2 regions of the Kitasatospora sp. NPDC043950 genome follow, and region 1 is predicted to be linked to the other one. Evidence: riboswitches for the same ligand, from Rfam matches in the RefSeq annotation. Region 1 holds a riboswitch; the other holds the start of a gene.

The links. A riboswitch is a leader RNA that binds a small molecule or an ion and turns the genes downstream of it on or off. The one in region 1 is predicted to bind S-adenosylmethionine.
Region 2: linked by a shared signal. The riboswitch ahead of thrC (threonine synthase) and the one ahead of AC07BF_RS32515 (aminotransferase class V-fold PLP-dependent enzyme) in region 1 are both predicted to bind S-adenosylmethionine.

The regions. Positions count from the first base shown of each region.
Region 1 covers NZ_JBWKER010000065.1:20,706-36,121, reverse strand. The annotation lists gene AC07BF_RS32575 (aminotransferase class V-fold PLP-dependent enzyme) at 1-185, opposite strand, end outside; gene ctaC (aa3-type cytochrome oxidase subunit II) at 554-1,408, shown strand; gene ctaD (aa3-type cytochrome oxidase subunit I) at 1,405-3,180, shown strand; gene AC07BF_RS32560 (cytochrome c oxidase subunit 4) at 3,180-3,596, shown strand; gene AC07BF_RS32555 (L,D-transpeptidase) at 3,776-5,038, shown strand; gene AC07BF_RS32550 (GntR family transcriptional regulator) at 5,058-5,429, opposite strand; gene qcrB (cytochrome bc1 complex cytochrome b subunit) at 5,536-7,188, opposite strand; gene qcrA (cytochrome bc1 complex Rieske iron-sulfur subunit) at 7,185-8,237, opposite strand; gene qcrC (cytochrome bc1 complex diheme cytochrome c subunit) at 8,246-9,055, opposite strand; gene ctaE (aa3-type cytochrome oxidase subunit III) at 9,243-9,863, opposite strand; gene AC07BF_RS32525 (response regulator) at 10,260-10,685, shown strand; gene trpD (anthranilate phosphoribosyltransferase) at 10,806-11,882, shown strand; SAM riboswitch class IV at 11,990-12,107, shown strand; gene AC07BF_RS32515 (aminotransferase class V-fold PLP-dependent enzyme) at 12,161-13,540, shown strand; gene AC07BF_RS32510 (Lrp/AsnC ligand binding domain-containing protein) at 13,568-13,849, opposite strand; gene AC07BF_RS32505 (rhomboid family intramembrane serine protease) at 13,891-14,673, opposite strand; gene AC07BF_RS32500 (hypothetical protein) at 14,875-15,138, shown strand; gene AC07BF_RS32495 (NYN domain-containing protein) at 15,408-15,416, shown strand, end outside.
Region 2 covers NZ_JBWKER010000012.1:155,134-170,549, reverse strand. The annotation lists gene AC07BF_RS11375 (extracellular solute-binding protein) at 1-264, shown strand, start outside; gene AC07BF_RS11370 (cupin domain-containing protein) at 314-664, opposite strand; gene AC07BF_RS11365 (DUF3263 domain-containing protein) at 732-992, shown strand; gene otsB (trehalose-phosphatase) at 1,023-1,862, shown strand; gene AC07BF_RS11355 (alpha,alpha-trehalose-phosphate synthase (UDP-forming)) at 1,929-3,395, opposite strand; gene AC07BF_RS11350 (glucosyl-3-phosphoglycerate synthase) at 3,446-4,423, opposite strand; SAM riboswitch class I at 4,595-4,731, shown strand; gene thrC (threonine synthase) at 4,749-6,029, shown strand; gene AC07BF_RS11340 (MoaD/ThiS family protein) at 6,069-6,347, shown strand; gene AC07BF_RS11335 (cold-shock protein) at 6,937-7,140, shown strand; gene groL (chaperonin GroEL) at 7,487-9,109, shown strand; gene AC07BF_RS11325 (hypothetical protein) at 9,205-9,561, shown strand; gene AC07BF_RS11320 (PadR family transcriptional regulator) at 9,683-10,066, shown strand; gene AC07BF_RS11315 (hypothetical protein) at 10,063-11,049, shown strand; gene AC07BF_RS11310 (copper homeostasis protein CutC) at 11,107-11,793, shown strand; gene AC07BF_RS11305 (HelD family protein) at 11,851-13,902, opposite strand; gene AC07BF_RS11300 (DNA repair helicase XPB) at 14,233-15,416, opposite strand, start outside.

The sequences.
Region 1 (15,416 bases):
ATCTCGTCCGCCCGGGCTCCCAGGGCCTCGGCCACCGTCTCGCGGGCGGCGTCCAGCAGCATCCGGGCCTGCCGGCCGGAGCGGTACAGCCGGGCCGGATCGGCCCAGCCCTCGTCCAGGGCGGCGGTCAGCGCCTGTCGTGCGACGGGGTGCAGAGGGGCCGTCGAGGCCGCATCGAAGTACACGGTCACATTTAACGACACACCCGGAGGCTTTCCGGTCCGACGACGTCGCTTACCGGCCGTCAGTCGATCACCCCGAATGTCCGCTTCGTCCGCGTCCGACGGACCGTCACCCGCGTGGTTCGAGGTCATCCCCCGATCGGGCGTAAGGACCTCGAATGCCTACGATGACCTGCGGCGCAGCCCCTGCCGGGCCTGATCGGGCGACCGGGCGGCGCGTTACCGGGGGCTGCCCGTCAGGAGCGCATAAGGCTGGAGTAGGGTTTGGCCCGCATAAGCATTCAAACCGTGCCCGTGGACGGGTCGCCGGGGAGGCTCACAATCCTCCGCGGGGCGACGCGAAGGCGGGCGAGACTTCGGGAAGGCGCTACGTGAGTCCCAACGGCTCCGACCGCTCGCCGCGGCGCACGATGCGGCGGAAGCTGCCTCAGGCGCTGGCACTGGGCCTCGTCATCGCGACCGCCACCGGCTGCTCGGCCAACGACCTCCCCAGGCTTGGCCTCCCGAGCCCCGTCACCAAGGAAGGGCCGATGGTCCTCCAGATGTGGCAGGGCTCCTGGATCGCGGCTCTGGTGGTCGGCGTACTGATGTGGGGTCTGATCATCTGGAGCGTGATCTTCCACCGGCGCAGCCGCACCGGCGTGGAGGTCCCCCCGCAGACCCGGTACAACGTGCCCATCGAGGCGCTCTACACCGCGGTCCCCATCATCATCGTGTCGGTGCTCTTCTACTTCGTCGCCCGCGACGAGTCGAAGCTGATCGCCGTCTCCGAGAAGCCGCAGCACACGGTCAACGTGGTCGGCTTCCAGTGGAGCTGGGCGTTCAACTACGAGAACACCGAGAACCCCGACCCGGCCAACAAGGATGCCGCGTACGACGTCGGTACGCCCAAGGAGGTTCCGACCCTCTGGCTGCCGGTCGACGAGTCGGTGCAGTTCCGGCTGACCTCGCGTGACGTCATCCACGACTTCTGGCCCGTCAACTTCATGATGAAGATGGACGTCGTGCCGGGCGTGGTGAACAGGTTCGAGGTCACCCCCACCGTCAAGGGCGAGTACATGGGCAAGTGCGCGGAGCTCTGCGGCACCGACCACTCGCGCATGCTGTTCAACGTCAAGGTCGTCGACCGCGCCGACTACGACAAGCACCTGGCGGACCTCCGGGCCAAGGGCCAGACCGGCGCGTTGCCCTCCGGCATCACGACCATGGGAAGTGAAGAGAAGTGACCATCCTCAACGAGCCCGCCGCGGCCGGCGGGGGCGCCGGGGCCGTCACGGTCGGGGCGCAGCGGACCCGCAAGCCGGGTTCGACCATCATCAAGTGGCTGACCACCACCGACCACAAGACGATCGGCACCCTGTACCTGGGCACGTCGTTCGCCTTCTTCCTGATCGGCGGCATCCTCGCGCTGGTCATGCGCGCCGAGCTGGCTCGTCCCGGGACCCAGATCCTGTCGAACGAGCAGTTCAACCAGGCGTTCACGATGCACGGCACGATCATGCTGCTGATGTTCGCGACGCCGCTGTTCGCCGGCTTCGCGAACTGGATCATGCCGCTCCAGATCGGCGCCCCGGACGTGGCGTTCCCGCGTCTGAACATGTTCGCGTACTGGCTGTACCTCTTCGGTTCGACCATCGCGGTGGCGGGCTTCCTGACCCCGAACGGCGCGGCCAACTTCGGCTGGTTCGCCTACTCCCCGCTGTCGGACGCGGTCCGTTCGCCGGGCGTCGGCGCCGACATGTGGATCATGGGTCTGGCCTTCTCCGGCTTCGGCACGATCCTCGGTGCGGTCAACTTCATCACCACGATCATCTGCATGCGCGCCCCCGGCATGACGATGTTCCGGATGTCGATCTTCGTCTGGAACGTCCTGCTGACCGCCGTGCTGGTCCTGCTGGCCTTCCCGGTCCTGGCCGCCGCGCTGTTCGCCCTGGAGGCGGACCGTAAATTCGGGGCCCACGTATTCGATCCCGCCAACGGCGGGGCGATGCTGTGGCAACACCTGTTCTGGTTCTTCGGCCACCCCGAGGTGTACATCATCGCGCTGCCGTTCTTCGGCATCGTGTCGGAGATCATCCCGGTCTTCAGCCGCAAGCCGATGTTCGGCTACTCCGGCCTGATCGCGGCCACCATCGCGATCGCCGGTCTGTCGGTGACGGTGTGGGCGCACCACATGTACGTCACCGGGCAGGTGCTGCTGCCGTTCTTCTCCTTCATGACCTTCCTGATCGCGGTCCCGACCGGTGTGAAGTTCTTCAACTGGGTCGGCACCATGTGGAAGGGCTCGCTGAGCTTCGAGACGCCGATGCTCTGGACGGTCGGCTTCCTGGTCACCTTCCTCTTCGGTGGTCTGACCGGTGTGCTGCTGGCCTCCCCGCCGATCGACTTCCACGTCTCGGACTCGTACTTCGTCGTCGCCCACTTCCACTACGTGGTCTTCGGCACCGTCGTCTTCGCGATGTTCGCCGGCTTCCACTTCTGGTGGCCGAAGATGACCGGCAAGATGCTGGACGAGCGCCTCGGCAAGATCACCTTCTGGACGCTGTTCTTCGGCTTCCACACCACCTTCCTGGTCCAGCACTGGCTCGGCGCGGAGGGCATGCCCCGCCGCTACGCCGACTACCTGGCCTCGGACGGCTTCACCACGCTGAACACCGTCTCGACCATCGGGTCGTTCGTGCTCGGCGCCTCGATGCTGCCGTTCCTCTACAACGTGTGGAAGACGGCCAAGTACGGCGAGAAGGTCGAGGTCGACGACCCGTGGGGCTATGGCCGTTCGCTGGAGTGGGCGACCTCCTGCCCGCCGCCGCGGCACAACTTCCTCACCCTGCCCCGGATCCGCTCCGAATCCCCGGCCTTCGACCTCCACCACCCGGAGATCGCCGCGCTGGACTACCTGGAGAACCACGGTGAGCCGGCCAAGCACCTCGCCGGCGTGACCCCGGCGAAGTACGACGCCCCGAAGCTGGACAAGGGCAAGAAGGAGGGCGACGTCTGATGAAGGAACAGGGAAAGATCTTCCTCGGCCTGGCCGTCTTCGTCCTCGCGATGGCCGTCACCTACGGCCTGTGGACCAACCACTCGGAGCACGGGATCGAGGCGGCCGGCACCACGGCGCTGTTCCTCGCCTTCGCGCTCTGCGCCTTCATCGGGTACTACCTCGCCTTCACCGCCCGCCGGGTGGACAGCGGCGCGGGTGACAACCCCGAGGCCGAGGTGGCGGACGACGCCGGCGAGCTGGGCTTCTTCGCCCCGCACAGCTGGCAGCCGCTCTCCCTGGCGATCGGCGGTTCGCTGGCGTTCCTCGGAGTGATCTTCGGCTGGTGGCTGCTGTTCTGGTCGATCCCGATCATCCTGATCGGCCTCTTCGGCTGGGTCTTCGAGTTCTACCGGGGCGAGAACCAGAACCAGTAGGTTCCCGGGTTCCGCCGACGACGACAGGGCCGGTCCTCCCGCACGGGGAGGACCGGCCCCGTTGCGTCTCCAGGGTGACGAAACCACTCACCCGGGTGAACGCGGGGTCGCTCCGATGTCGCTTCGGCCAGCCTCGTTCCTACGATCTGAGCAATCGTGCGGACCCTCGGAGGCGTTTCATGGCCGACAGGCGCGGAATCGCAGGTATCGGCGGCATCTCGCTGACCCTCGCAGTACTGGCCCCGCTGGCCGCCTGCTCGTCCGGCGGCGGCGAGGCGGTCGGCCCCCACCGGATCGACGCGGCCGCGTTCGTCCACCTCTCGGCCGAGGGCGGGGGCAAGGTCGACCCCTCCAAGCCGCTCACGGTGACGTCCGTGCCCGGCAGCCGGCTCACCGACGTCACCGTGACCGGCCCGGACGGCCGGGTGGTGGCCGGTCAGCTCGCCGAGGACCAGCACAGCTGGCAGACCACCGGCCGGCTGAAGGCCGACACCGACTACTCGGTGCGGATCGCCGCCGACGACGGCAAGGGCGGCCGCGGCGACACCACGGCGGACTTCAGCACCCTCGCCGCCCAGCGCCTGCTCACCGCCAAGCTGGGCCCGGACTCCTCCGGCAGCGGCATCTACGGCGTCGGCCAGCCGCTCACCGTGCAGCTCTCCGAGGCGGTGCAGGACCCGCAGGCCCGCCAGGAGGTCGAGCGCGTCCTGACCGTCAGCTCCCAGCCCGCCGTCACCGGCGCCTGGTACTGGGTGGGCGACAAGGAACTGCACTTCCGCCCGCAGGAGTACTGGCCGGCCGGCACCACCGTCTCGCTGGCCTTCGACGGCACCGGCGTCCGGATCGAGGACGGCCTCTACGGCGGCGACCGCAGCACGCTGGGCCTGCGGATCGGTGCCCGGGTCGAGACGGTGGTCGACGCGGCCGCCCACGTGCTCACCCTCAGCCGTGACGGCGAGCTGGTCCGGAGCATCCCGGTGACCACCGGCAAGCCCGGCTTCGACACCCGCAACGGCGTCAAGGTGGTGCTCGGCCAGGAGCGGTCCGTCCGGATGAACGGCGAGACGATCGGGATAAAGGCCGGGAGCTCGGAGTTCTACGACCTCAACGTGGAGTGGGCCACCCGCGTCACCTGGAGCGGCGAGTACGTCCACGCGGCGCCCTGGTCGGTCCGCTCGCAGGGCCTGGAGAACGTCAGCCACGGCTGTACCGGCATGAGCACCGAGAACGCCAAGTGGTTCTTCCAGAACACCAGGGTGGGGGACCTGGTGACGGTGGTGAACAGCCGCGGCGCCACCATGGAGCCGTTCGGCAACGGATTCGGGGACTGGAACATCTCCTGGACGGACTGGGTCAAGCACAGTGCCCTCGGAGAGCCCGTCAGCACCACCGCGCCGGCCTCCCAGGCCCACGCCTCGGGGATGATCCGCCCGGAGGCCTGAGGGCCCCTGGAGCGCCTTCTCAGGCCTCCTGGTAGGCCAGCCGCAGGGCGGCGTCCACCGCGGCCAGCGCATCCGCCCGCGGGAGCCCGAGCCGGGTCGCCCGCTCGGCGTACTCGGCGGCGGCCGCGGCGGCCAGCCGGTGCGCGGTGTCGCCGGTGGCCGCGATCAGCGTGCCGCGCCGGCCATGGGTCTCCACCACGCCGTCCGCCTCCAGTTCCCGGTACGCCCGGGCGACCGTCCCGGCGGCCAGCCCCAGTTCCTCGGCCAGGGCCCGGACGGTGGGCAGCCGCAGCCCGGTCGGCAGTTCGCCGGAACGGGCCCGCTCGGCGATCTGGGCCCGGATCTGCTCGTACGGGGGAGTGGCGGCGGCGGGGTCGACGGACAGCTGCACGGGAGCTCCTGGAGGGTGCGGACGGGGGACGGGAAAGCCCGAGGGCCGCTGACCAGAAGAACTCTGGTCAGCGGCCCTCGGGTGTGACGCTGCGGGGCGTACGGGATCAGTGGTGGCCGTGGCCGCTGGTGATCTCGTGGTGCTCCTCGGAGGTCGGCTTGGGGATCTGGGCGCCGCCGCCGTAGAAGCCGCGGGACAGCTTGGCCCGGGTGCGGCCGAGCAGGCCGGCCTTGCTGGCCACGCCGTTCTCGTCCGTCTGGGCCGGCAGCTCGACCGGCTGGACCTGCTCGTGCGCGGTGAGCTTGTACAGGTCCTTCTGCGGCAGCTGGGCGTGCACCTCGACGAACTCGCCGTGCGGCAGGCGCTTGATGACGCCCGTCTCGCGGCCGTGCAGCACCTTCTCCTTGTCCCGGCGCTGGAGGCCGAGGCACCAGCGCTTGGTGACGATGAAGGTGATGACCGGCACCGCGAAGAAGCCGACGCGGACGAAGTAGGTGATCGAGTTGATCGACAGGTGCAGGTGGGTGGCGAACAGGTCGTTGCCACCACCGACCAGCAGCACCAGGTAGAGGCTGATCCAGGCGGCGCCGAGCGCGGTGCGGACGGGCGCGTTGCGCGGGCGGTCCAGGATGTGGTGCTCGCGCTTGTCGCCGGTGATCCAGCCCTCGATGAACGGGTAGACCGCGATCGAGACCAGGACCAGCGGGAAGATCATCAGCGGGATGAAGACACCCAGGTTCAGGGTGTGGCCCCACAGGCCGACCTCCCAGCCCGGCATGACGCGGATCAGGCCTTCGGAGAAGCCCATGTACCAGTCGGGCTGGGCGTCCGTGGACACCTGGTCCGGGCGGTACGGGCCGTACGCCCAGATCGGGTTGATGGTGGCGATCGCCGAGATGGCGGCGATCAGACCGAACACCAGGAAGAAGAAGCCACCGGCCTTGGCCATGTAGACCGGCATCAGCGGCATGCCGACGACGTTCTTCTCGGTCTTGCCCGGGCCGGCCCACTGGGTGTGCTTGTGGTAGAAGACCAGGATCAGGTGCGCCACCAGCAGGCCGAGCATGATGCCCGGGATCAGCAGCACGTGGATCGTGAAGAAGCGCGGCACGATGTCGTGGCCGGGGAACTCGCCCCCGAACAGGAACATCTGGATGTAGGTGCCGACCAGCGGGACGGCGAGGATCGCGCCTTCCATGAACCGGATACCGGTACCCGACAGCAGGTCGTCCGGCAGCGAGTAGCCGAAGAAGCCGTCGAACATGCCCAGGATCAGCAGCAGGAAGCCGAAGACCCAGTTGATCTCACGCGGCTTGCGGAACGCGCCGGTGAAGAACACGCGCATCATGTGCACGAGCATCGCGGCCACGAAGACCAGGGCGGCCCAGTGGTGGATCTGCCGGATCAGCAGACCGCCGCGGACCTCGAAGCTGATGTCCACCGTCGAGGCGTACGCCTCGGACATCCCGATGCCCTTGAGCGGCACGTACGAGCCGTTGTAGACGACCTCGGCCATCGACGGCTTGAAGAACAGCGTCAGGTAGACACCGGTCAGGATGATGATGACGAACGTGTAGAGGCAGATCTCGCCCAGCATGAAGGACCAGTGGTCCGGGAAGATCTTGCGCAGGTTGGCCTTGGCGAGGGAGTAGATCCCCACCCGGCCGTCCGTCCAGTCAGCAGCGGCCTCCCACTTGTTGGCGGGCTTGGCGCGCGTGCTGGCGGGCTTGGCGGCACCGGTGGTGCTGCTCGTACTCATCGAGCACGCTCCCAGTAGCTCGGGCCGACGGGCTCGTCGAAGTCGCCGGTGGCGACCAGGTAGCCCTTCTCGTCAGTGATGATCTTCAGCTGCGGCAGCGGGTGGCCGGCCGGGCCGAAGATCACGCGCGCGCCGTCCGCCAGGTCGAAGGTCGACTGGTGGCAGGGGCAGAGCGCGTGGTGGGTCTGCTGCTCGTACAGGCTGATCGGGCAGCCGACGTGGGTGCAGATCTTGGAGTAGGCGAGGATGCCCTCGAAGGCCTTCTCCCGCGACCGGTCGTCCTTGATGTCGTCCGGCGCGATGCGCACCAGCATCAGGGCGTCCTTGGCGATCGCCTGCTGGAAGTCCTCGTCGTGGACGTGCAGACCCTCGGGCATGGCGAAGGTCAGCGAGCCGATGACGATGTCCTCGGCCTTCATCGGCAGGTTGGTGCTCATGTTGATGAGCTGCAGGGGCTTGGCCGGGGTCGCCTCGTTCCAGCCCGTCTCCTTCAGCTTCTTCTCGGGCAGCGGCCCGAGGTCGCGGAGCAGGACCACGCCGGAGAGCGGGACCAGCGCCATGGAGCCGATGAGGGTGTTGCGGATCATCTTGCGGCGGCCGAAGCCGGACTCGGCGGCACCGGTCTTGAACTGCTCGATGACGTCCGCGCGGACCTCGTCGTCAGCCTCGATCGGGTGGCGCTCGGCCGGCAGCTCGACGTCCGACATCAGCGTGCGGGCCCAGTGGACCGCACCCGCGCCGATCATGAACAGCGCGACGCCCAGGGTCAGGCCGAGCGCGAAGTTCAGCGCGCTGACGTGACCGAGCGGGAAGATGTAGACGATCTTGTCCGGGTCGATGGCCACGTACGAGGCGATGAAGCCGATGGTGGCGAGCATCGAGACCACGAACATCAGCGAGACCTGACGCTCGGCCCGCTGGGCGGCCCGCTCGTCGATGTCGGTGCGGCGGGGCTCGTGGGCCGGAAGGCCCGGGTCGGCGAACGGGTCGCCGTGCGCGGCGACGTCACCGGCGGAGCCGTGTGACTCCGGAAGCTTCTCTTCTGACATGTCGTGGCTCATGACTTCTTGGCCTTGGTGGTGTGGGCGGCGACCCAGATCGCGACCGCGATGAGCGTGCCGAGACCGAAGATCCAGCCGAACAGACCCTCGGTCACCGGACCGAGGCTGCCGAGCGTGAGACCACCGGGGTTGGGCTCATCGGAGGTGGTGTGGCGGACGAAGGCCACGATCTGCTTCTTCTGCTCCTCGGGCATGGTGGTGTCCGGGAACGACGGCATGTTCTGCGGGCCGGTCTGCATGGCCTCGTAGATGTGCTTGGCGTCCACGCCCTCCAGCGACGGGGCGTACTTGCCCTTGGTCAGGGCACCGCCCTGGCCGGCGAAGTTGTGGCACTGGGCGCAGTTGGTGCGGAACAGCTCGCCACCCTTGGAGATGTCGTCCGGGTTGGTCGAGGTGTACTGCTCCGGGGTCGGCGTCACCGGGCCGGGGCCGAGCGAGGCGACGAAGGCGGCGAGCTGGTCGATCTCCGCCTGCGAGTAGATGTTCTTCTTGCGCGGCACCTGGGCGCCGGGCTGCTGGGCCGGCATGCGGCCGGTACCGACCTGGAAGTCGACAGAGGCGGAGCCGACGCCGACCAGGCTCGGACCGTCGCTGCTGCCCTGGCCGTTCAGGCCGTGGCACGAGGAGCAGCCCACGGCGAAGAGCTTCTTGCCCTCATCGATCGCGAGCGACTGCGCGGCGACGTCGGCCTGCGCCTTGTCGGCGGGCGCGAACGCGGCGTACAGCCCCCCGGTTGCCGCCAGGGCGAGAAGTAGGACGACCAGCGCCGCCAATGGGTGGCGCCGTCGTGCGGAGAGCTTTTTCACGGAATAACCCCGGTGTCAGGATCTGGTCGACTGGTGGGTGCACCCGGCGGCCGGTCTGGCCGGCACGAGGCTGCCTGTCTAGGGCTGCGCGCGCGGTCGGTCGGTGGGAGCGTCGCCACCGGCAGAATCGGCCCGACGCCGGTGAGGGCGGGGACCGAAGCCGGTGGCCAGCGACCTGATCAGCTGGTTACTTGATCAGGTAGATGGTCGCGAACAGGCCGATCCACACGACGTCGACGAAGTGCCAGTAGTACGACACGACGATCGCGGCGGTGGCCTGCTCGTGCGTGAAGCGCTTGGCTGCGTACGTCCGTCCCAGGACCAGCAGGAAGGCGATCAGACCACCCGTCACGTGCAGACCGTGGAAGCCGGTGGTCAGGTAGAACACCGTGCCGTACGGGTCGGAGGACAGCGAGAGGCCGTCCTTCTTGACCAGCTCGGTGTACTCGAAGATCTGGCCGCCGATGAAGATCGCGCCCATCACGAAGGTGATGACGAACCACGAGCGGAGCTTCTTCACGTCCCCGCGCTCGGCAGCGAACACGCCGAGCTGGCAGGTCAGCGAGGAGAGCACCAGGATCGTGGTGTTGACCGAGGAGAAGGGCACGTTGAGGGCGTGCGCCTTCTCGGTCCAGAACTCGGCTCCCTTGACGGAGCGGAGCGTGAAGTACATCGCGAAGAGGGCCGCGAAGAACATCAACTCGGAACTGAGCCAGACGATCGTTCCGACGCTGACCATGTTCGGCCGGTTGACCGATCCGTGCGCGTGCCCGGTTTCTACTGCTGTTGCTGTCGCCACGACGGACATTATGTCGGTCCCTTATTCCGTCTTCACGCCGGGGGGTGTCCCTCGGAGTGTCCGGTGCGTGCGGTATGCCCCCCTGGAGGGCGGTGGGGGGTCCCAATGGCGGCTGAGCAGCGGCGTGTCCCTTTTCTGACGGTTCCTTCGGAGGGGCCTGCGACCCCGTTGCCCAGCGCGTCGTTGCACGCTTGGCGGAGCCTCCGGGGGTAATGCGCGGGCCCCTTATCGGCCGTACGGGTGGTCTGGACGGGTCCGGGTGACGGGCCGTCCTCCGGGCGGGTGAGTCGCGGGCGCGGCGGCTTGAGGAGGAAGGTCCGCGAGGGGGACTCGGCGACGGGTGATCGGGAGTAGCATCCGGATCAGGCGAACGTGGTCCGGATCACACTTGAGGGAGCAGGGCCCATGGCGTACACGACCGACGAGACGCTCACCGTCCTCGTCTACAGCGATGACCGCAACACCCGAGAGCAGGTGCTGACGGCACTCGGCCGCCGGCCCGTCGAGGACCTTCCGGAACTGTCCTACCTGGAGTGCGCAACCACCCCCGCGGTGCTGAAGGCACTGGAGAAGGGCGGCGTGGACCTCTGCATCCTGGACGGCGAGGCGGTGCCGGCCGGCGGGCTCGGGCTCGGCCGCCAGCTCAAGGACGAGATCTACGGCTGCCCGCCGGTGCTGGTGCTGATCGGCCGGCCGCAGGACTCCTGGCTGGCCGCCTGGAGCCGGGCCGACGCCGCGATCTCGCGCCCGGTGGACCCGGTGGCGCTGGCCGAGGCGGTCGCCACCCTGCTGCGGGCGCGGCTGGCCAAGCGGGCGCCCGTCAGCCGCTGAGCGGTGCCGTCTCAGAACTAGAGAAGACGCCGCCGGGGGAACCCCGCCGGTCGATAGGCTGACTCCATCCGTACGGACGTCCCCCCGCCGCGGGGAACCCGACAACAGCTGGAGTCAGCCATGGTGAACGTGAACCCTGCGAACGGTGGTACCGCACCCGCGCAGGTGGTCCGCACCTGGCCGGACGTCCTGGCGGCGCTGTTGAAGGGGGAGGACCTCGACCGCTCGGCCACCGCGTGGGCGATGGACCGGATCATGAGCGGCGAGGCGTCCCCCGTCCAGGTGGCCGGGTTCATGGTGGCGCTGCGGGCCAAGGGTGAGACGGTCGACGAGATCACCGGCCTGGTGGACGCGATGTACGCGCACGCCGAGCCGCTGGACATCCCCGGCCCGGCCGTGGACATCGTCGGCACCGGCGGCGACCGGGCCAAGACCGTCAACATCTCCACCATGTCGGCGATCGTCGCGGCCGCGGCCGGCGCCAAGGTGGTCAAGCACGGCAACCGGGCCTCCTCCTCGGCCAGCGGCTCCTCGGACGTGCTGGAGAAGCTCGGCGTCCGCCTCGACCTGTCGGCCCGGCGGGTCGCCGAGATCGCCGAGGAGGTCGGGCTGACCTTCTGTTTCGCGGCCAAGTTCCACCCGTCGATGCGGCACGCCGCCACCGCCCGGCGCGACCTCGGGGTGCCGACCGCGTTCAACATCCTCGGCCCGCTGACCAACCCGGCCAAGGTCACCTCGCACGCGATCGGCTGCTTCGACACCCGGCTCGCCGGACTGATCGCCGGCGTGCTCGCCCGGCGCGGCTCGACCGGCCTGGTCTTCCGGGGCGACGACGGCCTGGACGAGCTGACCATCACCACCACCTCGCAGGTGTGGATCGTGCGGGACGGGACCGTCACCGAGACCGCCTTCGACCCGCGGGACGTCGGCGTCGAGCTGGTCGGCATCGAGGCGCTGCGCGGGGCGGACCCCTCGTACAACGCCGAGGTCGCGCGGCGGCTGCTGGCCGGCGAGCGCGGGGCGGTGAGGGACGCCGTCCTGATGAACACGGCGGCGGCGCTGGTCGCGCTCGACCTGGGTGAGGCGCCGCTCACCGAACAGCTCGCGGCGGGCATGGCGCGGGCCGAGCGGGCCATCGACTCGGGCGCGGCGCAGGAGCTGCTGCGGCGTTGGTCGGAGGCCACCAGCCGGGTGTGAGGCGGTACTTGGGAGCCCGTGCCGGAACGCCGGCGCGGGCTCCTCGGCTGTCCGGATGGTGGATGCCTGTTTGACCACTCGCTGGGCGCGACCTAGAGTCTTGGCCAGGTCATGAGTGACAGCGTCAAGCCCCAGCTTGCTGTCCGGCAACCCTCCGTCCGTGGCGGGGTGCCCTGGGTGAGGACCGGGTCGCTCGGCGAATCGTCCGTGCGGCAAGCGCGGACGCCCGACGACTTAGCACTCCCGGGGTCCCACACCCCCAGAAGGAGTGCATCCTCATGTCGATCGCCACCGAAATCTGCGCCCCCCTCGCCGTCCTCGGCCACGACGTCCAGGTCCCGCTCGCCAGCGGCGAGAAGGTCGGGTACGCGGCCCTCGACTACGCGGCCAGCTCCCCGGCGCTCCAGCGGGTCTGGGACGACGTCTCCGCCTACGCCCCCTACTACGGCAGCGTGCACCGCGGCGCGGGGTACCTCTCCCAGCTGTCCACCGACCTGTTCGAGCAGAGCCGCCGCACCGTCGCCGAGTTCCTCGACCTGCGCGAGGGCGACCAGGTGGTCTTCACCCGGGCCACCACCGACTCGCTGAACCTGCTCGCCTCGGCCGTCCCGGCCGGGACCCGGGTGTTCGCCTTCGAGACCGAGCACCACGCCTCGCTGCTGCCCTGGGCGCACGCCGGGCTCGACGTCCACTACCTGCGCGCGCCGCGCTCGCACGCCGAGGCGGTCGCCGCCCTGGACGCCGCGCTCGCCGAGGCGCCCGAGGGCCCCAAGCTGCTCTGCGTCACCGGAGCCTCCAACGTGACCGGCGAGCTGTGGCCGGTCGCCGAGCTGACCGGGACCGCGCACCGGCACGGCGCCCGGGTGGTGCTGGACGCCGCCCAGCTGGCCCCGCACCACCGGGTCTCGGTGCGCGAGCTGGACGTCGACTGGATCGCCTTCTCCGGCCACAAGATCTACGCGCCCTTCGGCGCCGGCGTGCTGGCCGGCCGGGCGGACTGGCTGGACGCGGCCGACCCGTACCTGGCCGGCGGCGGGGCGACCCGGACGGTGGCCCGGGGGACCGACGGCTCGGTGGCCGTCCAGTGGCACTCCGGTCCGGCCCGGCACGAGGCCGGCTCGCCGAACGTCATCGGCGCCTACGCGATCGCCTCGGCCTGCCGGGCGCTGAGCGAGGCGGGCTTCGACGTGCTGGAGGCCCGGGAGCGGCAGCTGATCGCCCGGCTGACCGCCGGGCTGGCGGAGATCCCGCAGGTCAAGGTGCTGACCCTGTTCGGCGCCGAGGCGGCCCGGGTGGGCGTGCTGTCCTTCGTCGTCCAGGGCTGGAACAGCTCGCACTTCTCGGCCGCGCTGTCCGCCGAGTACGGCATCGGGGTCCGCGACGGCCTGTTCTGCGCGCACCCGCTGCTGCGCACCCTGCTCGGGGACGAAGAGGTCTCCCCCTCCGAGTGCGGGGCGCCCGAGCCGTCGCTGCCCGGCGAGCGCAGCCTGAACGCGATCCGGGTGAGCTTCGGGGCCGGGACCCCGGACGAGCACGTCGACCGCTTCCTGACCGCCGTGCGCGAGCTGGTCACGGACGGTGCCGCGTGGAACTACCGCAACGAGGGCGGGCGCTGCGTCGCCACCGTGCAGGTCGACCGGGGGCGTCAGCAGGGCTGAGGGGCCCGGTCGGCGGGGCCGAGGGGCCTACTCGTCCAGGCCGAGGGCGAAGGCGGCCTCGAGGTCGTGCTGGGAGTAGGTGCGGAAGGCGATCTGGGTCTCGGTGTGGGCCACGCCCGGGACCTTGTTCAGCCGGCCCGGGATGACCGCGGCCAGATCGTCGTGCCGGCGCACCCGGACCATCGCCACCAGGTCGTAGCCACCGGTCACCGAGTACACCTCGCTGACGCCCTCGATGGCCGCGATGGCTTCGGCGATCTCCGGGATGCGGTCGACACTGGTCTTGATCAGGACGATGGCGGTGATCACTGTTCGGGCTCCTTTGTGGGGTGCCGCCAGCGTATCGGGCGTCAGCCGGGTCGTCTCGGGGGGTGGCTGACCGCCGTGCAGGCGTAGAGGAAGCCCGCCGAGAAGCCGATCACGTGAACCAGATAGGCCACCCCGGGCCCGGCCGAGTGGACCGACCACCACTGCAGGGCGAACCAGAGGCCGAGCACCAGCCAGGCCGGGAAGCGCAGCGGCAGGAACAGCAGCAGCGGGACGAGCGTCGTCACCCGGGCGCGCGGATGGAAGCGCAGGTAGGCGCCGAGGACGGCGGAGATCGCGCCGGAGGCGCCGATCAGCACCCGGGTGGAGCCCGGGGAGTGCGCCTCGGCGAGGGCGAAGCCGTACGTGGCCAGGCTGCCGGCGGCCAGGTAGAAGACGGCGAACCGGGCCCGGCCCAGCCGCCGTTCGACGGTGGGGCCGAAGACGTGGAGGAAGAGCAGGTTGCCCAGCAGGTGCAGCCAGCCGGCGTGCACGAAGAGCCCGGTGAGGACGGACAGCGCCGGGTGCTTGCCCGGGGTGGGCGCGGCCGGGCAGCCCGGGGCCGGGTCGGGGGCCTGGGCCAGCTGCTCGGCGGTCAGCGGGCGGCCGGCCAGCACCTCGGCGGGGATGACGCCCCAGCGCTGCTCGTACCGCTGCTCCGCGCAGAGCCGGGACTGGCCGGTGCCGTACAGCGGGTTGAGCCCGGCGGCCGGGCCCAGCAGGAACACCAGGGTGTTGACCGCGATCAGGGCGTAGGTGACCGCCGGGGCGGGCACGGACGGGTGCTCGCCCCGCGCGTCGGTGTGCCCGGGGGCCGTCAGTGCCATGCGGCCAAGCATCCCTCCGTGTCGGGCGTGTGACACGGCCTTGTACGGCAGGTGGACTAGCCCGCTCGTTCTCCTGACTGGTGGCCGGGATGGTTGCCTCAGGCAATAGGCTTGGGGCGGGCAATCCCGCCTCCCGCCGCCGACGCCGGGGCTCCGGGGGGAGCGCCTAGCCCACCCAGGGACCACCCGAGAGGACCCCCGATGACCGTCCCCGCCCTGACCGCCGAGACGCGCTGGCGCTGCACCCTGTGCGGAAACCTCACCCGCTTCGACGTGACCCGCACCGCGCGGGTCACCGAGTTCCTGCACTTCGACCTGGCCGGCGAGTCCAAGGTCGAGGATACCGAGGTGCTGAGCGAGACGATCGAGTCGGTGCGCTGCCGCTGGTGCAACGCCGTGGACCAGGTCGAGCTGGTGGCCCGTCCGGGCGCCGAGAACGCGGAGGCCTCCGCCGACCAGGGCTGACGCCCGACGGCGCGGGGGCGGGTGCGCGGCGCGCCTGCCCGCCGCGCTGGGACAATACAGACAGGACGCACGGAGCGTGACGACAGGGCGGCGGCCGCGGGCCGTGACCCCGTAGGACCAGGATCGGAGCCGAGGACGTGGTGGACGCAGCGAGGGAGCCCGCCGAAGCGCAGGGGCTTCAGCCCGCTGCGGCCGTGCAGGCGCGGGCCGCCGACGCGGCTCCGTCCGAGCCCGCGGCCGTCGGCGGGGCGGCGGGTTCCGATGAGTCGGTGGGCCCC
Region 2 (15,416 bases), on a different contig from region 1:
AAGTTCGACGAGCAGTACAACCTGCTGCCGGTCACCCAGGACGCGTTCAACCAGATGACGTCCGACCCGAAGCACGAGGACCTCAAGCAGTTCGCGGTCGGGCTGACCAACGCCAGCTTCTACCCGTTCGGGGACCCGGCCTGGGGCGACGTCAGCAACCGGATCAAGGCCGGGATCGGGCAGGCCGTCACCGGCGACCCGAAGCAGGCGCTCGCCGGGCTGCAGGACGCGGCGGTCAAGGAGGCGGCCCGGGTCCGCAAGTGAACCCGGGCCGGGGTGCCCTCCAGGGGCGGGGGCGTCAGGGGCGGGCTCGTCAGGGGAGCGTGATGGCGTAGGCCTTGCGGAGCGTCTCGTGGACCGTCCAGGTGGTCCGGTCGCCCTCGCGCAGCACGGCGCAGTCGCCCGGGCCGACCTCCAGGGTCGGGCCGCCCTCGACCTCGATGGTGGCCCGGCCGCTGAGCACCACGAACAACTCGTCGGCCTCCACGTCGGTGACCACGCCGGGGGTGATCTGCCAGATGCCGCGCAGCTGGCGGCCGTCGGGGGACTCGGCGAGGACCAGGCCGGAGACCTCCGGGGTGCCGGAGACGATCTGGGCCGGGTCGAGCGGATCGGGTTCGAGGTCGGCGGTGGGGATGTGCACGGCGAAGCTGGGCGTGGTCATACCGCCGACGCTAGCCGGGGCGGCCGGGTGCCGGAGGGCGCACAGTGTGTCCGGCTCACGCGGGAGAATGACACTCCGTAGTGATGGCGGAGGTGTCCTGGTGGGCGAGCTGAGTGAGCGGGACGTGGCGGTGCTGGCCCTGGAGGGGCGGCAGTGGCGGACGGCCGGGGCCAAGGAACGGGCGATCCGGGAGGAACTGGGGCTCTCCTCCACCCGGTACTACCAGCTGCTGAACGCGCTGCTGGACCGGCCGGAGGCCCTGGCGCACGCCCCTGTCCTGGTGAACCGGCTGCGCCGGATCCGGGAGGCCCGGCGGGCGGCACGGTAGCGGGACGGGGCCGCGGGGTAGGGCTCGGGCATGGGCTTTGACGAGAAGTGGGCGCCGGTCACGGCTGCCGGGCGGGACGGGCTGCGGGCGATCCTGGCGGCGCCGGGCGAGGCGGTGATCGCGCTGGACTTCGACGGGACGCTGGCGCCGATCGTGGCGGATCCCGATCGGGCGCGGGCACATCCGGGGGCGGCGGCCGCGCTGCGGGCGCTGGTGCCGGCGGTGCGGGCCGTGGTGGTGGTGACGGGTCGGCCGGCCGCGCTGGCGGCGGAGTACGGCGGCCTGGACGGGCTGCCCGGGGTCGTGGTGCTGGGGCACTACGGCGCCGAGCGCTGGGAGGGCGGCGAGGTGACCGCGCCGCCGGTGCACCCCGGGGTGGCCGGGGCGCGGGCGGCGCTGCCTGGCCTGCTGGCGGCGGCGGGGGCGCCCGAGGGGACGTGGCTGGAGGACAAGGGGCGCTCGCTGGCGGTGCACACCCGGCGCACGGCGGCGCCCGAGGAGACGCTGGAGCTGCTGCGGGCGCCGGTCGGCGAGCTGGCGGCCGGGCACGGGCTGGTGGTGGAGCCCGGGCGGCTGGTGCTGGAGCTACGGCCGCCGGGGGTGGACAAGGGCGCGGCGCTGACCGGCTTCCTGCGCGAGCGCGGGGCAGATTCGGTGCTGTACGCGGGGGACGACCTGGGGGACGTGGCGGCCTTCGCGGCGGTGGAGAAGCTGCGCGGCGAGGGGGTGGCGGGGCTGCTGGTGTGCAGCGGCGCGGTGGGGGACGCGCCGGTGCGTGAACTCGCCGACCGGGCCGACCTGGTGGTCCCGGGCCCGGCCGGCGTGGTGGAGCTGCTCGCGGCGCTGGGCGCGGCCGTCGGAGCGGTCTGAGCCGGGCGACGGCGCGTTGAGCGGGCTCAGAGCGCGTTGAGCCGGTTCACAGCGCGTTGAGCTGGTTCACAGCGCGTTGAGCTGGTCGAGGAACCACTGCTGCGGGGGCAGCGCGGTGGCCGCCGCCGCGAGGCGCTTGGTGCGGTCGGCGCGCTCCCCCTCGGGCATGGTGAGGCCGGCGTGCAGGGCGTCGGCGGTGGCGATGATGTCGTACGGGTTGACGGTGAGCGCGTCCTCGGCGAGTTCGGCGTGCGCGCCGGCCTCGCGGGAGAGCACCAGGGCGCAGCCGTGGTCGGACACCACCGGAACCTCCTTGGCGACCAGGTTCATGCCGTCCCGGATCGGGTTGACCAGGGCCACGTCGGCGAGCCGGTAGGCGGCCAGGGAACGCGGGAAGTCGTCGTCGACGTGCAGGATCAGCGGCTGCCAGGCGGGGGTGGCGAACTCGGCGTTGATGTCCTCGGCGAGCCGTTGGACCTGCGCGGTGTAGGCGCGGTACTCGGCGAGGTCGGTGCGCGAGGGGTAGGCGAAGGCGATGTGCACCACCCGGTCGTGCCATTCGGGGCGGGTGCGCAGCAGGTGCCGGTAGGCCTGGAGGCCGCGGACGATGTTCTTGCTCAGCTCGGTGCGGTCGACCCGGACGATGGTGCGCCGCCCGCCGACGGCCTCGCGGAGGGCGGCGAGGCGTTCGTCGACGTCCGGGCGGTGGGAGCGCTCGCGCAGGAAGTCGGCGTCGGCGCCGAGCGCGTGCACGCCGAGCCGGGTGGTGCGGCCGGCGTGGGTGACGGTCATGGCGTCCCGGTCGACCTCGGCACCGAGCAGGTCGGCGCAGCAGTCGGCGAAGGCCAGCGCCCAGCGGCGGGTCAGGAAGCCGGCCCGGTCGGCGCCCAGGATGCCGGTGAGGACGGCCTCGGCGACGTCGTCGGGAAGCAGCCGGAAGTACTCGGGCGGGGCCCACGGGGTGTGCGAGAAGTGGCCGATCCGCAGGTCGGGGCGGGCGGCGCGGAGCAGGGCAGGGGTCAGCGAGAGGTGGTAGTCCTGGACCAGCACGGCGGCCCCGGGGGCGGCCTCGGCGGCCAGCGCCTCGGCGAAGGCGGCGTTGTAGGCGCGGTAGGCGGCCCACTCGGTGCGGAACCCGGCGTCGAAGGCGGGGGCGGTGGGGGTGGCGTAGAGCAGGTGGTGGACGAACCAGAGGGTGGAGTTGGCGACGCCGTTGTAGGCGCGGGCGAAGGTGTCGGGATCGATGTCCAGCATGCGGACGGCCTGGCCGCCCACGTCGTGCCCGGCGAGGTCGAGGCGGCCGTCCGGGGCCCCTCTGGCGGCCTGCCGGTCGGCCGCGCCGAGGGCGGCGCAGACCCAGACGGCGTCGGGGTCGTCGATGGCGGAGAGGCCGGAGACCAGGCCTCCGCCGCCGCGGCGGAGGGTCAGCGTGCCGTCGTCCGCGGTGCCGAACGACACCGGTCCCCGATTGGAGGCCACCAGGACGGGGGCGGTGCCGGTCGCACTCGAACGTTCGGTCGTGAGATCGCCCATGGTTGGTACGTTGCCGGGGCTCCGGAGCGGCAAACCCTTTCGGTGGGTGTTCAGTGTCGGGTCGCGTACTCGGGCACGGTGTGCATGGGCGGGCGTTCCAGGGCGGTCACCGGGTGGGTGTGGGCGGTGAACTCCCGGCTCTGCGGGTCGCGGGTGAACTGGGTCAGCAGCGGGTGGACCAGGTCGGCCGAGGCCTTCAGCCGGTGGGTGCGGTCGAGGCGTTCGAGGGCGGTGCGGTAGATGGTGGCGGCCATCCGGCCGAGGGCCTGGCCGTCCTGGTGCCGGTGGTGCCGGACGCCGACGTCCACCTGGGCCAGGGCGTCCAGCCCGACCGTCTCCAGCGCGTCGACCAGCAGGCCGAGTTCGACGCCGTAGCCGGTGGGGAAGGGGAGCCGTTCGAGCAGCGCGCGGCGGGCCGCGTACTCGCCGCCGAGCGGCTGGACGAAACCGGCGAGTTCCGGCCAGTGCAGGTTGAGCAGCGGGCGGGCGACCAGTTCGGTGACCCGGCCGCCGCCGGCCGGGACCACCGCGCCCTCGGTCTCCAGCGGCCGGTCGTACATGGCCTTGACCAGCTGGATGTCCGGTTCGGTCAGCAGCGGGCCGAGGATGCCGGAGACGAAGGCCGGGTCGAACTCGCGCAGGTCGGCGTCGACGAAGCAGACGATGTCGCCGCGGGTGACCAGCAGCGAGCGCCAGAGCACCTCGCCCTTGCCGGGGACGGCGGGCAGCCGGGGCAGGATCGCGTCGCGGTACTCCACCCGGGCGCCGGCCCGGGCCGCGACGGCGGCGGTGGCGTCGGCCGAGCCGGAGTCGACCACGACGAGTTCGTCGACCAGCGGGAGGCGCTCCATCAGCTCGCGGCGGATGGTGCGGACGATGTCGCCGACGGTGGCCTCCTCGTCCAGCGCGGGCAGCACCACGCTGACCGTGTGGCCGGTCCGGCGCTTGGCCTCCAGCAGGGCGTGCACCGGCCGGTCGACCGCGCTCCACGAGCGGCGGCGCAGCCAGGACGCCGCCTGCGGGAGCAGCGCGGGGGTCGGTTCGGCGGGCACGGGACTCTCCTCGGCGGGGTCGGTGGGACGCGCCATCTCGCGTGGCGGACGATCCCGTTCGGGGTTGACGCCTTCGGATACAGTCTTCGTACAGCGGCCGGACCTTTGCACGCCGGGGTCGCCGTTGAGCACCACCACAATTTCACAAGCTCATCCAGAGGGACTGAGGGAACGGCCCGTTGACGTCCCGGCAACCTTCTCGCGCGGCTGTCTGTCGACAGGCCCCGGCGGGACAGGTGCCAATTCCGGCCTGTGGCGCGACCGTGCCACGGGGAAGATGAGGAGAGAGGCCTCCGCCATCATGGCTATCGACACTGTCGCACCCGCATCCGTGGACCTCGGCCCCGCCACCGCGCTGTCCTGTCGGGAGTGCGGCACCCGCTTCCCGCTCGGTCCGAGCTTCGCCTGCCTGGAGTGCTTCGGCCCGCTGGAGATCGCGTACGACTTCGGCAGCGAGGACGCCGAGGCGCTGCGCCGCCGGATCGAGGCCGGCCCGAGCTCGATCTGGCGCTACGCGCCGCTGCTGCCCGTCCCGGCCGACGTCGCCACCAAGCCCAACCTGAACCCCGGCTGGACCCCGCTGGTCAAGGCGGACAACCTGGGCCGCGAGCTGGGCTTCACCGCGCAGCTGCACATCAAGGACGACTCGGGCAACCCGACCCACTCGTTCAAGGACCGCGTGGTGGCCTGCGCCATCGAGGCCGCGCGGGCCTTCGACTTCACGACGCTCTCCTGCTCCTCCACCGGCAACCTGGCCGGCGCGGTGGGCGCGGCGGCTGCCCGGGCCGGCTTCAAGTCCTGCGTGTTCATCCCGCACGACCTGGAGCAGGGCAAGGTCGTCATGGCCGGGGTGTACGGCGGTGAGCTGGTCGGCATCGAGGGCAACTACGACGACGTGAACCGCTTCTGCTCGGAGCTGATCGGCGACCCGGCCGGCGAGGGCTGGGGCTTCGTCAACGTCAACCTGCGCCCGTACTACGGCGAGGGCTCCAAGACGCTGGCGTACGAGATCTGCGAGCAGCTCGGCTGGCGGCTGCCGGAGCAGATCGTCATCCCGATCGCCTCCGGCTCCCAGCTGACCAAGATCGACAAGGGGCTGCAGGAGCTGATCAGGCTCGGCCTGGTCGAGGACCGGCCGTACAAGGTTTTCGGTGCCCAGGCGGCGGGCTGCTCCCCGGTGTCGGCGGCGTTCAAGGCCGGCCAGGACGTGATCCGCCCGGTCAAGCCGGACACCATCGCCAAGTCGCTGGCGATCGGCAACCCGGCGGACGGCCCGTACGTGCTGGACATCGCCCGGCGCACCGGCGGCGCGGTCGAGGACGTCACCGACGCCGAGGTGGTGGACGCGATCCGGCTGCTGGCCCGGACCGAGGGCGTCTTCGCCGAGACCGCGGGCGGGGTGACCGTCGGCGTGCTGAAGAAGCTGGTGGAGACCGGCCAGCTGGACCCGGCCAAGGAGACCGTCGCGATCAACACCGGCGACGGCCTGAAGACCCTGGACGCCGTCGCCGGGGCCGGGATGACCGCCGTCATCCGCCCGACCCTGGCGTCCTTCCACGACGCCGGCCTCGCGTCCGCCTGAATCCCCCCACCCCGCTGGGCCCTGTCCGCTAGGAGAACCATGAGCGCCAACGTCCGTATCCCCACCATCCTGCGCACCTACACCGGCGGCGCCGCCGAGGTGGCCGCCGAGGGCGCCACCCTGGGCGAGGTCATCGCCGACCTGGAGAAGAACCACGCGGGGATCGCCGCCCGCATCCTGGACGACGCCGGCAAGCTGCGCCGCTTCGTCAACGTCTACGTGAACGACGACGACGTGCGCTTCGCCGAGGGCCTGGCGACCGGGATCGCGGACGGCGCCAGCGTCTCGATCATCCCGGCGGTGGCCGGCGGCTGCTGAGCCGCGCCCCGATCCGGGCACCCCGCCCGAGCCGCTCGTCCGACCGGCCGTCCGCGCGTACGGAATTCCGTTCTCCGTACGCACGGGCGGCCGGCCGCATTTCGGCGGGAATATGGCGGGGTCAAGTCGGAGTAGAGTGTGGCTCGGTTGGGAACAGGGCTTCCCCTCATCCTCACCCGCGAATCACCCGCGAATCGCCGGACGGTCGTCCGGCCGCTGAGACCGGTCGGGTGCCTGGGCCGTGAAACATGTCAGGCAGATGTCAGAATTCCCGCGGGGATTTGCAGTAATCCGTCCGCTATGTCCGGCGTGAAATGCCGAATTCCTCCCGCTTTGGCCCGTCCTGCCCCTTGGCGTGGTGCCGGAATTCCCCGCAGCTGACCCTGTTGCAGAGGGCGTCGATCCGGATACATTCAGCCGCGGTCGACGTAATCACCCGCTCACAGGGCGCCGTCAGGCACCCCCGGCGGAGGGTTGCGGCGTGCACGGCTGCGCCCAGGGGGGGTTCCCCGGGCCGGCCTTCAAACCAGACCCGGGCCCGCGACCTGCGGGCGCGTGAAGGGCCAGCACAGCACTAGGGGAGTTCGGAATGGCTCAGGGCACCGTCAAGTGGTTCAACGCGGAGAAGGGCTACGGCTTCATCGCGGTCGACGGTGGTGCGGACGTCTTCGTCCACTACAGCGCGATCCAGATGGACGGCTACCGCACCCTCGAGGAGGGCCAGCGGGTCGAGTTCGAGATCTCCCAGGGACAGAAGGGCCCGCAGGCGGACATGGTCCGCGCCGCGGTGTGACCCCCTTCCGACCCCAGGAGCTCGGCGCGGCCCACGGCTGGTGACCACTCGCTTCTCGACGGGCCCGTGCGACACGCGTCGTACGGGCCCGTCGGCGTTCCCCGGCGGGGAGTTGCGCGGGTCGGCGGGAGCGCCCCGGGCGGCTCGCGGGATCGCGATTGGGCTTGCACTCGACCACCCCGAGTGCTAATTATTGGCGTTAGCACTCACAGCGTGAGAGTGACAGCGGACCGGGTCGGTGAGGCCCCCGGGAGCGGTAGGGGAAAGGACCCCCGCACACCAGGGCCGTCCGTCGCGGGCACCCCTTGGTCCGAGCAGTCGACCGTGTCCCGGAGGACCACTTCTGATGGCCAAGATCATCGCCTTTGATGAGGAAGCTCGCCGCGGCCTTGAGCGTGGCATGAACCAGCTCGCCGACGCAGTGAAGGTCACGCTCGGCCCCAAGGGTCGCAACGTCGTGCTGGAGAAGAAGTGGGGCGCCCCCACGATCACCAACGACGGTGTCTCCATCGCCAAGGAGATCGAGCTCGAGGACCCCTACGAGAAGATCGGCGCGGAGCTCGTCAAGGAGGTCGCCAAGAAGACCGACGACGTCGCGGGTGACGGCACCACCACCGCCACCGTGCTCGCCCAGGCCCTGGTTCGCGAGGGTCTGCGCAACGTCGCCGCCGGCGCCAACCCGATGGCCCTGAAGCGCGGCATCGAGAAGGCCGTCGCCGCCGTCTCCGACCAGCTGCTGGCCCAGGCCAAGGACGTGGAGACCAAGGAGCAGATCGCCTCCACCGCCTCCATCTCGGCCGCCGACACCCAGATCGGCGAGCTCATCGCCGAGGCCATGGACAAGGTCGGCAAGGAAGGCGTCATCACCGTCGAGGAGAGCAACACCTTCGGTCTGGAGCTCGAGCTCACCGAGGGCATGCGCTTCGACAAGGGCTACATCTCCGCCTACTTCGCGACCGACCTGGAGCGCATGGAGGCGACCTTCGAGGACCCCTACATCCTCATCGCCAACTCCAAGATCGGCTCGGTCAAGGACCTGCTGCCGCTGCTGGAGAAGGTCATGCAGAGCGGCAAGCCGCTCGTCATCATCGCCGAGGACGTCGAGGGCGAGGCCCTGTCGACCCTGGTCGTGAACAAGATCCGCGGCACCTTCAAGTCCGTCGCCGTCAAGGCCCCGGGCTTCGGCGACCGCCGCAAGGCCATGCTCGGCGACATCGCCATCCTCACCGGTGGCACCGTGATCTCCGAGGAGGTCGGCCTCAAGCTGGAGAACGCCGGCATCGACCTGCTGGGCACCGCCCGCAAGGTGGTCATCACCAAGGACGAGACCACCATCGTCGACGGTGGCGGTGACAGCGAGCAGGTCGCCGGCCGCGTGAACCAGATCCGCGCCGAGATCGAGAACAGCGACTCGGACTACGACCGCGAGAAGCTCCAGGAGCGCCTCGCCAAGCTGGCCGGCGGCGTGGCCGTCATCAAGGCCGGCGCGGCCACCGAGGTGGAGCTCAAGGAGCGCAAGCACCGCATCGAGGACGCCGTCCGCAACGCGAAGGCCGCCGTCGAGGAGGGCATCGTCGCCGGTGGTGGCGTCGCGCTGCTCCAGGCCTCGGTCGCCTTCGACAAGCTGGAGCTGGAGGGCGACGAGGCCACCGGTGCCAACATCGTCAAGGTCGCGCTGGAGGCCCCGATCAAGCAGATCGCGACCAACGCCGGCCTGGAGGGTGGCGTCGTGGTGGAGAAGGTGCGCAACCTCCCCGCCGGTCACGGCCTGAACGCGGCCACCAACACCTACGTCGACCTGATCGCCGAGGGCATCATCGACCCGGCCAAGGTGACCCGCTCCGCGCTGCAGAACGCCGCCTCCATCGCGGCGCTGTTCCTCACCACCGAGGCCGTCATCGCCGACAAGCCGGAGAAGGCCGCTGCGGCCGCCGGCGGCGGCATGCCGGGCGGTGACATGGACTTCTGATCCTGATCGCACCGATCGGATCGGCTGGTTCCTGATCGTGTGGGCGGTCCCCTTCGGGGGGCCGCCCACACGGCGTTCTACCGGAGAATGGACAGATGGCTTCCGACGACATCGAGACCGCGCTGCACAACGCGCGGGCGCTGATCCTGGCCGACCTCACCTCGCGGGACGTGGCGGACGCCGCCGTCGTCTCCCTGGTGGAGCAGGCCGTGACGCACCGCCGCTGGTGGTTGGAGCAGTGGCCGGACGGCACCGGGTACGTGCTCGGGCTGGTCGCCCAGGACGTCCAGGACGCGCTGCTGGAGGCGTACGGGCGCTGGCCGCTGTGCACCGCCTGCGCCGCCGACGGGGACCCGCACGCGCTCGGCGTGGAGCCGGAGCTGGGGCCGGAGCCGCACTGGGTGTGCGGCAAGCAAGGCGCGGTGGTCGCGCCGGTGGGGGAGCTCTCCTAGCCCGCTCGTGGTCCGCTCCCAGCCCGCTCCTGGTCCGTTCCCAGTCCGCTCGTGGTCCGCGTCGTGGACCGGGCGGCGGGAGTACTGGACCTATAGGTAGGTTGACGATATATGTAGTCGTATGACTGAACGCTCGATGCAGGAGCCGACGCTGCTGCTGCTCACCGCTCTGGCGGACGCCCCGAGACACGGCTACGCCCTCATCCAGGAGATCGCCGCCATCTCCGAGGGCCGGGTCAAGATGCGCACCGGCACCCTGTACGGCGCCCTCGACCGCCTGCTCCAGCAGGGGCTGATCGAGGTCGCCGCGGAGGAGGTCGTGGACGGGCGGGCGCGGCGCAGCTACGCGCTGACCAGCGTCGGCCGGGAGGCGCTGGCCTCCGAGGCGGAGCGGCTGCGGGCCGTCGCCACCGAGGCGGAGCGCCGTCTCGCGAACGTCTGGTCGGCGCTCCAGGGCAAGCCGGAGCCGGAGGGGAAGTCGATGATGAGGGGGTTCTTCGCATGACCATGACCACACCGACGATGGGGGCGCCTTCGACCGCGCTGCGGGCGGCGCTGCAGTTCTACCCGCCCCGCTACCGCCGGGAGCGCGGCGAGGAGCTGGCCGCGGTGTTCGCCGACACCACGGCGGAGGCGGGCCGCTCGGCCGTCGCCCGTGAGGCGTTCGACCTGGCCGCGTACGGGCTGCGGGTGCGGCTCGGGCTGACCGGCTCCTCGCTGGCCGGGCGGGTGCTCGCGCTGGCCGCGCCGATGGTCGCCGGGGCGCTGGCCGGTGCGGCGCTGGTGCCGTGGGTGAGCGATGCGGAGCGGGCCGCCCGCCGGCTGACCTGGGACCCCTCGTACACCACGTACGCGCTGACCATCGCGCCGCCGGTGATCGCGCTGCTGCTCGCGGTGGCCGTCGTGACGGGGCGCTGGACGGCGGTGCGGGTCATCTCGCTGCTCCAGGCCGTCTCCGCGCTGTTCGTGCTGGCGCAGGCCGTCGTGCTGCCGCCGGAATTCGACCTCTGGGGGGTGGGGGACAGCAGCGTGGCCACCATGCCGTTCGTGCTGGGGGCGCTGCTGCTGGCCGCGGCGCCGACGGAGTTGCTGCCCAGGGCCTCCTGGCGTTCCGGCGGGCTGGCGCTGGCCTCGGTCCTCGGGGGCGGGCTGCTGGTGGCGCTCCAGCACTGGGGCGACTCCACCTTCCCGCTGGACATGCAGTGGTTCGCGGCGCTGCTGATCGGGCCGCTGCTGCTGACCTTCACCGCGCTGCGCGGCCGGGTGCTGCCGGCGGCCGTCGGGGTCGCGGTGCTGTCGCTGACGATGTTCGCGGGCCTGTTCAACATCTGGCGCGAGGGCCGCGGGTTCTGGCACGTGCTGCCGATGGCGGCGCCGGTGCTGCTGCTCCTGGTGGCGGCCGCGGTGGCGATGCGCCGGATCGGGCCCGGCGGACGGTTCGGCGGATGGTTCGGCGGGGACTCCGGGAAGGGGCGCAGCCTGGCGTGACCCGGGGGACGGGGCGAAGGGCTCGCCGGGCCCGGCCGGATGTGGCAACCTACTGATATGTCTAGACCAATTTTCGAAGTCATCGCGTTGACGCCCCAGGACGCCCAGGCTGCCGAGTCGGGTGGCGCCGACCGGCTCGAACTGGTCACCGACATGGCCGCGGACGGGCTCACCCCGTCCGTCGAGGACTTCGCCCGGATCCGGGCCGCCGTCGACATCCCGCTGCGCGTCATGCTCCGGATCCGGGACGGCTTCGCGCCCGGCGGCCTGGACGAACTGGCCGCCCGGGCCGCCGCGTTGCGGGCCGAGGGCGCCGAGGAGTTCGTCTTCGGCTTCCTCCACGCCGACGGCACCGTCGACCTGGCCGCCACCGCCGCCGTCGCCGAGGCGGTGGCCGGCTGCCGCTGGACCTTCCACCGGGCGATCGACCACAGCGCCGACCGGGCCGCCCTGCGGGCCGCCGTCGGCGCGCTGCCCGGGCTGGACACCTTCCTCACCTCGGGCGCGCCTGCCGGCGTCGACGCCGGGTACGAGGTGCTGCTGGCGGAGCAGGCCCGCGCGGGCGAGCCCGGGTACGGGCAGCGGATCCTGATCGGCGGCGGCCTGCGGGCCGAACACCTGAAGGGGCTGCGGGCCGAGGGCTTCGACGGCTTCCACGTCGGCGGTGCGGTGCGGGTCGACGGCTGGCGGACGCCGGTGGACGCGGCCAAGGTCGCCGAGTGGCGGGCCCTGATCGACGCCTGAGCGTGCGCGGAGGGCGGGGGCCGGTCCCGGTGGGGCCGGCCCCCGCCGCTCGGTTCCTCAGCGCAGCTGCGCGGGCAGCGGTTCGCCGTGCAGCACCGTCAGGCCGGAGACGGCACGGGTGAGCGCCACGTACAGCCGCCGCAGGCCGGTCCGCTCGTCCGGCTCGCCCGCGATCACCGCGGCCGGCTCGTCCAGCACCACGTAGTCGTACTCCAGACCCTTGGCCAGCGAGGCCGGCACGAGCGTCAGCCGGGCCTCGGCGCTGGTCTCGGCGCCGGGGGACAGGTACGGCAGGCCGGCCGCGGTCAGCGCCTCGGCGAGCAGCGGGATCCGGGCGTCGGCGGCGATCAGCCCGGTCGAGCCCTCGTGCTCCAGCGCCTCGCGGCAGGCCGCCACGACGGCGGGCACGGCCTCCGCGTCCGGGAGGCGGCGGATCGTCAGCGAGCCGGGGGCGTCGCGGACGGAGGTCGCCGGGGCCAGGCCCGGGGCGATCGCCGGGAGCAGCCGGGAGGCGTACGCGATGACCTCCTCCGGCACCCGGAAGCCCTTGGTCAGCTCCTCGACGTGGGCGTCCGGCTTGCCCAGGTGGCGCAGCGCGTCCGGCCAGCTCGCCGTCGCCCACGGGGTGGTGCCCTGGGCGAGGTCGCCGAGGACGGTCGCCGAGCCGGTCGTGCAGCGGCGGCCGACCGCGCGGTACTGCATCGGGGAGAGGTCCTGCGCCTCGTCCAGCACCACGTGCCCGAGCGAGGGGGTGCGCTGCACCAGGTCCGTCGCCTCGTCGACCAGGACGGCGTCGGCCTGCGTCCAGCGGGCCGTCTTCACCGAGCGGCCCGGCTTGGGCCACAGCACCGCCTGCTGCTCCTCCGGGGTCAGCACGCCCTCCGCGCAGGCGGCCAGGAACTCCGGGTCGGAGAGCAGTCGCAGCACCAGCTTCGCCGGGTCGACCGCCGGCCAGCACTCCTTGGCCACCGCCTTGACCGCGGGGTTGCGGGCCACCGCGTCCTGCACCCGGTCGTCGGGGGCCTCGCCGGACTGTTCCATCTTCAGCAGCACGGTGTGCGCGATCCGCTGTGGCAGGGCGTCCCTGGCGGCGCCGTAGCGCACCTCGCGGCTCTTCAACTCCTCGATGATCGCGGTGAGTTCGTTCACCTGGACGCGCCAGCGGCGGGAGCCGCGGACCACCACGCAGGGCTCGGTGGGCAGCGTGATGCCCGCGCGCACCGCCCGGCGCAGCACCTCGGCCATCCGGGCGTCGCCCTTCAGCCGGGCCGCCCGCGGGTCGTCCTCGCCGCGCACCTCGACGTGCCCGACCAGCTGCTGCACGGTCGCCTGGTTGACGTCCAGCTCGCCCAGGGCCGGGAGCACCTGCTCGATGTAGGAGAGGAAGGCGTTGTTCGGCCCGATCACCAACGTGCCCGTCCGGGCGAGGCGCTCGCGGTGCGCGTACAGCAGGTACGCGACGCGGTGCAGGCCCACGGCCGTCTTCCCGGTGCCGGGGGCGCCCTGGACGCAGATGGTGCCCGTCACGTCGGAGCGGACGATCTCGTCCTGCTCGGGCTGGATGGTGGCGACGATGTCGCGCATCGGGCCGACGCGGGGCTTCTCGATCTCGGCGGCGAGCAGGGCGGAGGCGGTGTCCGCCTCCGCCGGGTCGCTCAGGTGCTCGTCCTCGTAGGCGGTGAGCTCGCCGCCGGTGTAGCCGAAGCGGCGGCGGCGTTCGACGTCCAGCGGCTCGGTGCGGCTGGCCCGGTAGAACGGCTGGGAGACCGGCGCGCGCCAGTCGATCACCATCGGGTCGCCGTCGGCGTCGTGGACGTGCCGGCGCCCGATGTAGAAGCTCTCCCCGCCGCCTCCTTCGCTCAGCTCCTCGCTGATCGTGTGTAGGTAGTCCAGGCGGCCGAAGAACAGCGGGGTGTGCGAGAGGTCGGCGAGGGCGGCGATCCGGGCCTCGATCTGGTTCTGGAGGACGGCGGCGGACACCCAGGTGCCGGTCACGTCGCGCAGGTCCAGCGACTGGACGTCCTCGCGCATCGCTCGCAGCGCGGACCGGGACGCGGCCAGGTGGTCGCGTTCGCGCTGGAGGGGGTCGGTGGTGGGGGTGGCGGGCACAGCGAACCTTCCCGGCTGCGCCGGAAGCGGGCGCAGCGGATCGATGGAGCTCACGGTGGGTACGGCCGACCGGTTGCCGTGCGGTCGGCGCCTCCCCCGGCTGCCCGCGCGACTTCAGCGGGTACCACGGTTCGGGAGGGGGCAGACGGACGATCCTAGACCCGGGCGCCCCGGGGTTCCAGCCCCGCAGGTCCCGGGCCCGCAGGTCCCGGCCCCCGTACGGCCCGGAGGACGTGCGCGACGGCGGCGCCGCCCCGGGCACCGCCGCGCGCGCGTGGTCCTCCTCGGGCGCGACGGTGTCCGGTACCGGGGCGTGTCCTACCGCACGTCCTACAGCACGTCGTCCGCGTCGATGATGCGGTACGCGTAGCCCTGCTCGGCCAGGAAGCGCTGCCGGTGGGCGGCGAAGTCCTGGTCCACGGTGTCCCGGGCGACCACCGAGTAGAAGTGCGCCGAGTGGCCGTCCGCCTTCGGACGCAGGACGCGGCCCAGGCGCTGGGCCTCCTCCTGGCGGGAGCCGAACGTCCCGGAGACCTGGATGGCCACGGTGGCCTCGGGCAGGTCGATCGAGAAGTTCGCGACCTTGGAGACCACCAGGACGCCGATCTCCTTGTTGCGGAACGCCTCGAAGAGCTTCTCGCGCTGGGCGTTGCTGGTCTCGCCCTTGATCACGGGCGCGTCCAGCACCTCGCCGAGCTCGTCCAGCTGGTCGATGTACTGGCCGATGACCAGCGTCTGGTCCTTCTCGTGCTTCTTCACCAGCGCCTCCACCACCTGCCGCTTGGTCGCCGTGGTGGCGCAGAAGCGGTAGCGCTCCTCGGGCTCGGCGGTGGCGTACGCCAGGCGCTCCGAGTCGGTCAGGGTGACCCGCACCTCGCAGCAGTCGGCGGGCGCGATGTAGCCCTGTGCCTCGATCTCCTTCCACGGCGCGTCGAAGCGCTTGGGCCCGATCAGGCTGAACACGTCGCCCTCGCGGCCGTCCTCGCGCACCAGCGTCGCGGTCAGGCCCAGGCGGCGGCGGGCCTGGAGGTCGGCGGTGAACTTGAACACCGGCGCCGGCAGCAGGTGCACCTCGTCGTAGACCACCAGGCCCCAGTTGCGGGCGTCGAACAGCTCCAGGTGCGCGTAGGCGCCCTTCCGCTTGGTGGTCATCACCTGGTAGGTGGCGATGGTGACCGGGCGGATCTCCTTGCGCGTCCCGCTGTACTCGCCGATCTCCTCCTCGGTGAGCGAGGTGCGCTTGACCAGCTCGTGCTTCCACTGGCGGGCCGAGACGGTGTTGGTGACCAGGATCAGCGTCGTCGACTTGGCGTGCGCCATCGCGGCCGCGCCGACCAGCGTCTTGCCGGCGCCGCAGGGCAGCACCACGACGCCCGAGCCGCCGTGCCAGAAGCCCTCGACGGCCTGCGCCTGGTACGGGCGCAGCCGCCAGCCGTCCTCGTCCAGCTCGATCGGGTGCGCCTCGCCGTCCACGTACCCGGCGAAGTCCTCGGCCGGCCAGCCGAGCTTGAGCA